DNA from 2 places in the Lactobacillus sp. RTP31084st1_F9_RTP31084_210423 genome. Region 1 is predicted to be linked to the other one. Evidence: riboswitches for the same ligand, from Rfam matches in the RefSeq annotation. Region 1 holds a riboswitch; the other holds the start of a gene.

Region 1 (6,015 bases):
AAACTTAATTCGCCAATCAAATCACTGCAAATGAAGACGATAAAAACACTATTTATCGAAACAGCCGTTAACCAAAGGGTATCTATATGAAAAATAAATTTTAAAACAAAACCGATAATCACTAATTGCACGATTGCCCGAATTACGCTAATTAAAATATCTTTGGTTAATCCCAGATTTTCTTTTGCGGAAATTGCAATTGATACTAATACTAGCGCAAAAGCTAAAACTAAGGATAAGTTGCTAACCGTTACATTTTTCATTTACTAAGCCCCTACTTTTAATTTCTAAAACATTTTTAGCTACTTGAATTTCACTCTGATCATGAGTCACTTGTACAATAGTTGTCCCTTGTCGATGGACAGATTCAATCAAACGATGAACTATTTCTTTACTTTTTCCATCTAATCCCGTTGTAACTTCATCAAGTAATAGCACTTTGGGTAAGAAGACAATACTTCGAATTACAGCAACTCTTTGTTTTTCACCGCCTGACAAAGAATTTATTTCTTTATTTAAAAATTCAGCTGGTAAATCTACAATCTTTAATAATGAATCTAGCCTGACTAAATCTACTTCTTTATTTCTGATTTGATAGGGAAAAGATAAATTATCTTTAACAGTTTTGCCAAAAAGAACCGGCTGCTGAAAGCAGTACATTACTTGTCGACGATACTTAATTGGGTCTAATTTTTGAATATCGCTACCATGATAAAAAATAGTGCCCAAACTGGGACTGATTAAGTTCGCAATTAATTTTAGAATTGTACTTTTCCCGCTCCCGTGGACCAATTAAAGTTAAAAAGTCACCATTTTTTATCCCAAAAGATAGATTATTTAAAATAGTTCGTTTTCCCACTTGATAATTAACGTTTTTCAGTTCAATTATTGTCATTGATTATTTCTTTAAATCTTTTCTTTCAATTATAGTACTTTTGCATAATCAAGATTTAAGTGAAAAAGCGTAAAAAATAAAAGTTTGGAGCTAATCTCCAAACTTTTTACTATATTTTCTGTTCAACATCATGAATTTTAACCACTAATACTGCTCGAATCCAATCAAATTGTGCTTTCATTTGATCAAAATATGCGCCTTCATTAATAAATTGACCACTACCGTGAATATGATACCCGCGACCCATACCAGCGGTTCCTTGATAATTATAAGAACCAATCGTAATCGTTAATTCATGCTTAGGATCTTTCTTGAAATCCTGTTCAATTGAATGCATCCCAGCAGCCGGAATCAAAATAGTATCATCCGCAACCACATTAATATATTGTGACCAAGTATTAACCACACTAGCTGGATTGCCATTGATGGAAATAATCGTTGCTGGTCCTTTATCTTCTAAAACGTCTAAAAAATCTTCGTTCATTATCTTTGTCATAAATTCTACCTCCTAAAACCTTTCAGTTTTATTTTATTCCTTAATCCTGACAACCTATGTCAGAATTAGCAAATTAATATTGCTGAATTATTTCATTTAACTTTTCCAAATAGCTATCCTTTAATTCTTTTGGCTTTAATACTTTTACTTCAGAACCCAGAGATATCAAATAGTCGACTAAATAATGTAGTTCTTCCTTGTTATATTTACCATTCAGATATATTTTTCCATGCTTATGGTCAATTTGCATGATTGGGTATGAATTATACTCAACTTTTTGTTCACCGATTTGGGTTAACTGACATTGATAAGGGATGCAATAATGCTCCCGTTCATATTGCCGGAAGCTATCAAGTAATTGCTCTTTATTCATCACCGATTGTTTAGTATTTAGTAGCTTTACTGTTTCAAATTTATCAAGCCGCAAGACAAACCAACGTTTTAAATCCAAATTATAAGCATGACAAAACCAATTCCCTGCTTGGTAGAATATATCAAGCAACTGCAATTTTTGTTCTTCTTTAATAAACTGAAAATTTCGCGCTAAAATTACGCTATTATTCAGACAAGCTTTAAGTAGCAAAGTAAAAAAAGGTACTTCATTCAAGCTTGGCTGACTAATATAGTGAACAAATTCTTTTTGAAGACTAATTTGGTTTTGTAATTTTTGAGGTAGATTCTTTAGTAATTTAGTCTGAATCTTTTGATATTCGTTACTGTATGGCGTTTCACTAAGATTTTTTATTGCCTGTAAAGCGAAAAAGATAGCGTTGATCTCTTGCGTATTAAAACGGATGGGCAATAGTAACTTACTATTAGTAATGTAATAACCACCACTACGCCCAGTTTCACTATAAAAAGCTAAGCCTAACTGCTCTAGATCGGTAATATCTCGCAAAGCTGTTCGTTCAGAAATTGCAAATTTTTCTTCTAGTTCTTTTAAATGAAAGATCTTTTTATCGGTTAAGTATAGTAGTTCTTGATTAAGTCGTTCAGATTTTTTCATAGTTGTGCAAGCTTTCCTGTCAAAAAATGTCAGTCTTTTATTCTATAATAAAGCTGGTAGGCGTTCAGGACAAGGAAGGTCATACTATGGTAGATATTTTAACTAAACAAACCAGCAATCAAAAATTTTCATTTAAATGAAATTTACGTTGACAATGTTGAGGCAGCAAAAAAAGATTTAGGTGTTTTAGAAATCACGCCTAAAACCGCTAGTTACCTAGACCACCGAACTCACCCAATCTTTATGAGAAAGTTTGAGTTTTAGCAGTTAAATTGATAAGAATAATCAAAATCAATAATTAATTTCAAATTTTATACATAAAGAAACATCATAAATTCCAGTATCAATCCACCGAAATTTGTGATGTTTTGTTTATTCTTTTACCAGACGAATTTCACGGTCGAATAATTTACGCATCCCTTTATTGAAGTTATGTGCAATAAAAACAATCGTTGCTTTACTTTTCAGAAAATTCTTTAAAAGAGCCCTATAAATATCATTTGACAAAAAAGAAAAGCAGCTTTATGCCGAATGAGAATTAAATAAATATTCTTCGAGGCAGGGTGAAATTCCCGACCGGCGATAAAGTCCGCAACCCGCGCAAGCGGTTGAACTCTTAATGGTACCGATAGTTATAGTCTAGATGGAAGAAGGATAATTTTAATCTACGCTTATTTGCGTACTTGAATTATTTTTTAACTTGCATACTATTTCTGAACCTCGAAGTTTAGCTTCGAGGTTCTTTTTTTGTTCTGTTAGGAAGTGATTTAAATGGAAAAAGACCAATATTATATGAATTTAGCTTTACAAGAAGCTAAAAAAGGACGCTTCCAAACTTGGAAGAATCCTTTGGTTGGTGCTGTGATTGTCAAAGAATTGAAGATCAAAGAAATCAATTTGCTAACTAATAATCCTGATAAAATTGACCAATTAAACGATTACGGTATTAAGATTAATAAACGTATTCCATTAGAAATTGCACCTAATGATGTTGATCGTTTTTACCTACAAACTAAGAAAAAGAGATTTCATCATTTATTAGAACTCAAGGAGACTGAATATACTGGAAACTTCACTAATACTCATGGAAAAATCGCGATTGTCGTAGCTAAATTTAATGAAATTGTTACTAAAAATTTGGTTCGCGGTGCTAAAGAAACACTTCATCAATTCGGAATCCAAGACGATGAAATTGATGTCATCTGGGTACCAGGAGCATTTGAAATAGGCTTCACTGCTCAAAAACTAATTAAATCTGATAAATATGCTGGAATTATGACTCTCGGTGCAGTAATCAAGGGTGAAACTGATCATTATGCCATGATTATTCAAAACGTAACTAATGCGATTATGCAGATGAATTTACAAGCTAAAATTTCAGTCACTTTTGGTATTTTAACTACAGAAAATATTGAACAAGCTTTGCAAAGGGCGGGCTTAAAAGCAGGCAACGAAGGCTCTTCTACTGCCCAAAGTTTACTTGAAATGATCTCCCTCAATGAGCAATTGTAATTACTAACTATTTTATCCAAACACAACTAAATCCAACAAAAAAACTAGCCATGTTGTAAAAACATGACTAGTTTTTCTTGATAACTTATCTTTATTAATGACTAAATTAGAATCTTGCCATACCTAAGGCATGTTGTGCAGCTAAGTTAAGCAAACTCCATTGACGATCAAATCCTGGTTGGAAGAAGAAGTCTTGTTCAGCTAAGTCTTCCAAACGCATCTTATGACTAATTGCTAAAGCTAAAACATTGCCTTGAGCAGTAATATCATACTTGGAAAGTACTGCACCACCTAAGATTTGGTGAGTGTATGGATTAAAGGTTAAGCTGACATATACCTTAGGATTATCTGCTTCTGGAACATAAGCTGGACGCATGTTATCTTCATAGAAACTAGTTTGGTAATCAAGCTTATTCTTGGCTGCTGAGAATTGATTTAATCCAGCTGTAGCAAAATGATAGTCAAATACACTTAATGCTGAGGCACCAATAACACCTTTGAAGGCACGGTCTGGCTTATCCTCGAAGATATGATCGACCACATATTGAGCTTCTCTTCTAGTAGTAGTGGCTAAGGCAATTGGCATTGGTTTACCAGCTGGAATTGAAAGTGGCAAAATTGCATCTCCAATGGCGTAAACGTCCTTCACATTAGTTCTCAAGTATGGATCAGTCTTAATCCAGCCTCTTTGATCTAAGTCAACTACGCCCTTTAGCCAATCAGTGTTAGGCATTACACCTGCTGAAACGACAACTAGGTCAGCTGGTACATCGCCTTGATCGGTTTTTACGCTTTCAACTTTTCCCTTGCCGTTAAAGCCTTCGATCTTGACACCCATCTTCAAGTCCATATTTTTCTTAAAGGTAGGTTCCAAAACATCGAGTAATTCAGAATTAAGATAGGTTCCTAATGGGCGATCAATCATATCCATTAAGGTTACATGCTTGCCAGCTTTAGCAAATACTTCGCTAGCTTCGGTACCGATATAACCAGCACCAACAATAGCAACATTTTTAATTGCTGGATCGTTAACAGCACTCATCAACTTAGAAGCCCAGTCACGTCCACGCATCAAATAGATATTCTTGAGATCATTACCTGGCACAGGTAAAACTTTAGGAGTTACGCCTGAAGAAAGAATCAACCTATCATATTGGACTTCTTCTTCAGAATTATTAGTTAAGTCCTTAACTGTAACAGTCTTATTTTCAGGATGAATAGCAGTTACTTCATGGTTGGCATAAACATGACCGCCCTTCTTTTCAACATCTTCTGGGGCAAAGTTTCTAACGTCATCTTCTGCTGTAACTTTATTTTCTAAGTACAACTGCATCCCACAGGACATAAATGAAATAAAGTCGCCAGCTTCATAAACAGTTACATCTACATCATTATATTTATCTAACAGCTCAATTGCTGATTCATGACCACCATGTGAAGCACCAACAATTACAATTTTACGTTTATCCATAAAATCCTCCTAACACAATAGTTTCTTCTTTACAGTTTTAATGGCAACACTTATTATTTAATATCCATCATATTTTGCTCAAAACTAATGGACAAAAATCAAATTAATGTTGACATCTGTAAACGTAAATATTACCATTCATCTGTAACTTGTAAAAAGTAGGAAAGAGATAATTTCATGAAAAACAAACGAATTGCTGCTTTAATTGCAATTGCGATTTTTACCTTTATGACTTCCTTTAACTTAAATTCACCACTTTGGCTCTTCGTAGTTACTTCCTTATTTTACGGAGTCAGAATGGGACTCTTCCAATCGCCAAACAATTCAGTTATTATGTCTTCCGTTGACCAGCAATTCTTAGGGATTGCTGGTAGTGTTAATTCCTTAGCTCGTAATTTGCTGAATAATTAACTGTTACGCGTTTTGTAAAGAGCCACAAAAATAGATAGTTAATTGAAGCAGGTTTATTACCTGCTTTTTTATATAAAATGAATTACATTAAATCCAGTAATTGCTGTAATAGCAATCATGAAAACTGTATAAAAACTTTCCAATTTTGCTGATGAAATTTTCTGGTTCCAAACTGTACCAATATAACCGCCAATAATTGAAGAATGATCAACATAGGAATCATT
Region 2 (6,015 bases), 110 kb from region 1:
TCAACACCAACAGCGATTTGTCCATCTTCAACACTTAAAACTTCAACGTTAACAATGTTGCCGACTTCAACTCCCTGCATTTCTTTTAGAGCATCTAAGAATTGATTACTATTATCTGTCATAATTACCTCCCAATATCATACTTTATTTTAAAGTACTTGATGTCTTTTTTCCACACTTTTGTTTAATTTTTTTGCTTTTTTTGAATTATCTCGCTGATTTTAGCTACAACCTCATCAATAGTAAGGTTTGTTGTATCTAATTCAATTGCATCCGCTGCTTTTTTTAATGGTGAAATTTCACGATGAGAATCTTTATAGTCGCGAACTTCAATATCATGTTCAATATCTTTCAAGTCTTGGTGAATTCCTTTTTCTTGAAAATCTAAAAAGCGTCTCTTAGCTCTTGATGCCACACTAGCGATTAAGAAGATTTTTACCTCAGCATCTGGTAAAACTGTCGTCCCAATATCACGGCCATCCATAATAACATTATGTTTACCAGCCATTTCACGCTGTAATTCAACCATCTTTTCACGAATTGACTTCAAGGCTGACACTTGAGAAACATTCTCAGTAATTTCTGGAGTTCTAATGGCAATTGATACATCCTTGCCATTTACATAAACCTTCTGTTCTCCATCTTCTTGCTTAAATTCAATTGTGCTCTTGTCAACCAGGTCTAAGATCGCCTTTTCATCCCCATAGTCAACGTGATTGTCGTGTGCAATTAATGTACATGCTCGATACATTGCACCAGTATCGATATAAATATAGCCTAAATTATGCGCGATAATTTTAGCAACTGTACTCTTCCCCGCTGATGCAGGACCATCAATAGCTACTTGCATTAAAAAATTGAGTCCTTTCTTTTTCATTCAAAGTAAATTCTACCATAAAACAAAAACCAGAAGTCACTCGACTTCTGGCTAAACATAATTCTTTTAGAAAATATTTTAGAAATTACGTCTTACAAACTTCTCTAGAACAGGTAATAAAGTTTTCGCTAAAATCAAAACAACAATACTGTTAATCAAACCCTTAATTAAGTTGAAAGGAATAATAGCAGAAACAACGTAAGTTAAAAGTGATGAGTTTAACTTAAATCCCATTAAAGAAATATACATTGGAGTTAGAACAAAATAATTTGCTAGTGACATTACTACCGTTAAAGCTAGTGTACCGACAATTAAACCAAAAATTTGATATTTTACTTTATCCTCATGTTTTTTACTGATGAAATAAAATGGCAAGATATAAGCTAAACTTGCTAAAAACGCAGCCAGTTGTCCGATCATTGAAATTGGATTAAAACCAGAAATAAAAAGACTCAATAATGACTTAAAGAGTGCAATCATTGTTCCGCCCAATGGTCCAAAAACTAAGGTGCTCAAGGCAACAAGTGAATCCGAAAAGTCCATCTTCAAATAATCAAAGCCTGGAATAATTGGGACTTCAATTTTCATAATTAAAAATGCCAATGCACCAATCATTGCCCAAGCAAGCCAATAAGCAAGTCTGACATGACTTAAACTAGTTTTTCTTTGCATGATGATTCCTCCATAACATACAAAAGGTCTGTTGCCTCAGCAACAGACCTTATTAATCTAAATCATGTTTAGTTTTTTAGTCTGTCTTCTTCCATCTAGACTTTAACTATCGGTACCTAAGGTTCAACTACATCGTAGCTCGCGGACTCTAACCGCCGGTCGGGAATTTCACCCTGCCCTGAAGACAACATCCTTTTATTTACTTTTTACAAGTAAATAATAATACTTCTTAACTAAATTGTAAATAATAATGTTTTTTAATTACTTAAGTTTAATTGATTGACCAATACTAATACTATCAGCTGATTCTAAACCATTAAGCTGCTCTAAATGATGCACTGAAGTGTTATTTTCACGAGCAATTTTTGATAAAGAATCGCCTTCTTGAACAGTGTAAGAACTTGGTGCTTGATTTTGTGATGAGCTGCTTCCACTGTTATTCTGCCAGGTATTTTGATTATTTTGGTATGAATTTTGGTTTGCTTGTTGAGTTTGACCTTGAGTAGTAGTTTGACTAGCACTAGAAGCATAAGATTGGGTACTGCTTTGGCTAGTTTGACTACTTTGAGACTGACTAGTTACAGCTGGAGTTACGTCATGAGATTGGCTTGACGATTTCTTCTCTTCTTTCTTCACACTACTCTTAGACTTACTCTTCTTCGAAGAACTACGCTTAGGCTTTTTACTCTTAGATTTATGAGACTTAGAAGAACTCTTTGAAACTTTAACACTCTTTTCAGCCAAGTTATTAGAATTAGAGTGCAACTTTGAAGAAACAATCGGAATCAAGGCAATCAAAATTATTGCAACTATAATCAACCCAGCCCATAACTGACTATGGTTTGTACCCTTAGAGTTCTTATCTGGACGACTAGGAGTTGGTTCGGGTGCAGGCTCTGAACGGTGGCGATGATGCATCGCACTTCTAGACGTTGTCGGACGTTCAAAATGCTTGTAAGGACCCTTAGGTTCTTGATTGTCCTGAGATTTATTTTCCTTCATTCCAAAATCCTCCACAATTATAGATTATTAGTTTTATTTTATCATAGCTTGACAAGTAACGTTAGTCAGATAAGTGATTTAACCGAGAGACTTCTTCATGCGTTAATTCGCGATATTCACCTGAAGTCAGTGATTTTAAAGTCAAGAAAGCATACTTTTCACGAGATAATTTTTCAACAAAATGATGAACTGCTTCAAACATCCTCTTAACTTGGTGATAATGCCCCTCATGAATTGTTAATTGAACAATTTGAGTATTTTTCTTTTCATCAGTCTTCAGAATCTTCAATTTTGCTGGCGCACTCTTACGTCCATCAATTCGAACCCCATGTGTAAGAGAGTGAATATCTTCTGGAGAAAGAAGTCCTTTAATTTTTGCCACATAAACCTTTGGCACTTCATTACGAGGATGCATCAACTTATTAACTAATTCACCATCATTAGTCATTAATAATAAGCCTGAAGTATCATAATCAAGACGACCAACTGGATATAAGCGATATGGTACATCTTCAAAGTAATCGACAACAGTCTTTCTGCCCTTATCATCTTTTACTGAAGAAATTACGCCACGAGGTTTGTAAAACAAATATGTGTGGAGTGTTTCTTTCTCAATTGGAACTCCATTTACTTCAATTTTGTCGCTCGGTTCAACTTTCGTTCCCAGCTCAGTAATTCTTTTACCATTAACAGTTACTTGCCCAGCTGTAATCATTTTCTCAGCCTTACGTCTTGACGCAACGCCGGCTTGTGCAATTACTTTTTGCAATCTTTCAGCCATTTTACTCTCCTTCATCAAAATTTATTTCTTTGCTACTTCTCTCATCCTGATCAAATAAGTTCACAGGATTGTCATCTGATTCAAACTCTTCTATTACTGGTAAATCAGCCAAACTTTCATAGTTAAAATACTGTAAGAAATAGTCTGTAGTCACATATAAGTTAGGGTGGCCAGGTACGTCTTTTTTACCATTTACTTTAATCAGTCCACGCCAAACTAAAGTCTGCAATGCTCCTGATGAGTTAACACCTCGTAAATCATCAATTTCAACCCGTGTTATCGGTTGACGATATGCAATAATTGAAAGTATTTCAAGAGCTGACTGACTTAAATTCTTCGATAAATCTTTTTGGAAAAATTTAGAAATAACATTCCCGCATTCCGCACTGGTAGTTAATTTATAAGTATGATTAATGCAGATCAGTTGTAAGCCAGAGTTCTCATCATTTTTAAGTCGATCTTTTAGATGATTTGCTAACTCTCGTAATGCCGATGGTGAAATTTCTAATAATTGTAATAAATTATCTGTTTCCAAACCATCATCCCCTGCTGCATAAAGGAGAGCTTCTAATTGTGCTTCTTTACTTGCCATTAGTCTCAACTTTCTCTAATTCTAGGTCACCAAAGTCTCTATTTTGCTTTACTAAAATTTTATGATCACGACATAATTCTAAAGCTGCTAAAAACAACCCAATTACCTGATCAAGATCCTGAAAATTCTTAATACAGTCAAAAAAGCTAACCTTTTTTCTATGGTGAAGTTTATCCTTTAAAAATGTCGTCATTTCTTCAATTGAAGTTTCATGAACTTCTATTTGTCCCACTTGTGGTTTTCTTAATTTAAAACGCTCCAAAACGACTTTAAAAGTATTAGCCAGCTCATCACTTGTAATTTTTCCTAAGGGAAGAGGCTCAACTTCTTTTTTAGGCGAAACAGATGGATCTTTAGCCACAGTAATTGGCATTTCTTCATCTCGTTTCTTAAAGTATTCCGCAATTCTTTGAAAAACTGAATATTGGACCAGCTGCTCAACTAGTTCAGCACGCGGGTCTTCCTGATATTGATCTTCTTCAACAAAGTCATTTTTGGGAAGTAAATATTGCGATTTAATTCTAAGAAGAGTTGATGCCATCACAAAATACTCGCCAGCAATTTGCAAGTCTAAAGTCTGCCAGCGAGCCAAATTAGCTAAGTATTGTCCAGTAATCTTCGCAATTGGAATATCGTAAATATCTATCTTTTGTGATCTAATTAAGTGCAAAAGTAGATCTAATGGTCCCGTAAAATTTGGAAGATCTAAAGTTAATTCATCGACATTATTCATCGGTCTTATCTTCCTTTAAATAGCTTAATAAAAAGGCCCAGTCAGGTAAAGCGGTAATCATTTTATCAGGATAAAGATGCTTTAGATCTTTCATTACCAAGCGTTTGGTTTCTGAATCACGCATTGTTGGATCAAGAGATAGATAGCGAATAATTATAAAGTTTTTTTCTTCTTGAATGCCAATAATACCTCTTGCGTTACCCTTTTCTTTATAAATAAGAACTTCAAATTGATTAGAATCACTAGTATATAACTTCATCTCTTCTTGTAAGTTCTTAATATTTTTAAAATCTGGAAGATAAGACAAATATCCCATTACAGTTTTTTCATAGTCTTTTTTATATTTGCTGATCATAATATTTAAGCACGTGGATGTGCTTGATTATAAACCTCCAAAATATGCTTCTGCGTCAGATTAGTATAGATCTGCGTAGTTGTAATATCACTATGACCCAAAATTTCTTGAACTACACGCAAATCTGCCCCGTTTTCAAGCAAATGAGTAGCGAAAGTATGTCTCAAAGTATGGGGAGTAACATTTTTAGTTATTCCAACCAGCTGACAATACTTTTTTATCTTCTGCCAAACAGCCTGTCTCGTTAGTTGATGACCATGATTGTTTAGAAAAATTACATCAGTAAATTGACCGCTTTTTAGTACTTGAGCATCCCTAACATCCTTTTGATACTTTTCAAGCCACGATAAAGCAACTTCAGTAATTGGTACAAGTCGTTCTTTTGAACCTTTACCAAGAACTCTAATAATTTTTAAATCGGGATGAATGTCACCAGTTCGTAAATTTATTAATTCACTCACCCGCATTCCAGTTGCGTAAAGTAACTCTAGCATCGCACGATCTCTAATTCCTAATGGCGTATTCGTATCAGGAGCCGCAAGTAATTTATCTACTTCTTCTTCTCTTAAAGCGGTTGGCAATCTTCGTTCACTTTTTGGGGAATCGATTTTTATTAATGGATCACGTTCAATTATATCCTGTCTTAAGAGCCATTGATAGAATTTTCTCAAACTAGAGATCATTCGACTAATTGAAGTTGTTGCCTTGCCCTTGTCTTTTTGCGTAGCAAGAAAAGCGTCAACAACTAAATAGTCAACTTCCCAGCTTGTTTCATTTTGATCTTGTAAATAATCTAAATATTCTTCTAAATCAGTTCGATAAGAAATAATGGTATTAGGACTTAAGCCACGTTCCACTTGACTGAAACGTAAATAATCTTCTAAATTATCCTTCATCGTCTGTGTCTGATTCATCTTTTTCTACCAAGCTAATTGTTCCTGCATCTTTATCTTCAGTAATTAATCTATTTTTTAATAAATGACCTAAAGCGCGTTTAAAGGCT

The links. A riboswitch is a leader RNA that binds a small molecule or an ion and turns the genes downstream of it on or off. The one in region 1 is predicted to bind FMN.
Region 2: linked by a shared signal. The riboswitch ahead of AB5359_RS02120 (ECF transporter S component) and the one ahead of AB5359_RS02580 (riboflavin biosynthesis protein RibA) in region 1 are both predicted to bind FMN.

Annotation. Positions count from the first base shown of each region.
Region 1 is NZ_JBCOVH010000001.1:513,445-519,459, reverse strand. It holds gene AB5359_RS02605 (ABC transporter permease) at 1-263, opposite strand, end outside; partial or broken gene AB5359_RS02600 (ATP-binding cassette domain-containing protein) at 244-895, opposite strand; gene AB5359_RS02595 (hypothetical protein) at 1,005-1,391, opposite strand; gene AB5359_RS02590 (YafY family protein) at 1,465-2,397, opposite strand; partial or broken gene AB5359_RS02585 (ABC transporter permease) at 2,770-2,880, opposite strand; FMN riboswitch at 2,943-3,056, shown strand; partial or broken gene AB5359_RS02580 (riboflavin biosynthesis protein RibA) at 3,169-3,354, shown strand; gene ribH (6,7-dimethyl-8-ribityllumazine synthase) at 3,490-3,909, shown strand; gene AB5359_RS02570 (FAD-dependent oxidoreductase) at 4,016-5,380, opposite strand; gene AB5359_RS02565 (MFS transporter) at 5,558-5,791, shown strand; gene AB5359_RS02560 (anion permease) at 5,907-6,015, opposite strand, start outside.
Region 2 is NZ_JBCOVH010000001.1:407,448-413,462, reverse strand. It holds gene rpsA (30S ribosomal protein S1) at 1-122, opposite strand, end outside; gene cmk ((d)CMP kinase) at 185-850, opposite strand; gene AB5359_RS02120 (ECF transporter S component) at 956-1,549, opposite strand; FMN riboswitch at 1,629-1,739, opposite strand; gene AB5359_RS02115 (LysM domain-containing protein) at 1,811-2,551, opposite strand; gene AB5359_RS02110 (pseudouridine synthase) at 2,613-3,332, opposite strand; gene scpB (SMC-Scp complex subunit ScpB) at 3,334-3,924, opposite strand; gene AB5359_RS02100 (ScpA family protein) at 3,914-4,657, opposite strand; gene AB5359_RS02095 (hypothetical protein) at 4,650-5,012, opposite strand; gene xerD (site-specific tyrosine recombinase XerD) at 5,018-5,908, opposite strand; gene AB5359_RS02085 (S1 RNA-binding domain-containing protein) at 5,898-6,015, opposite strand, start outside.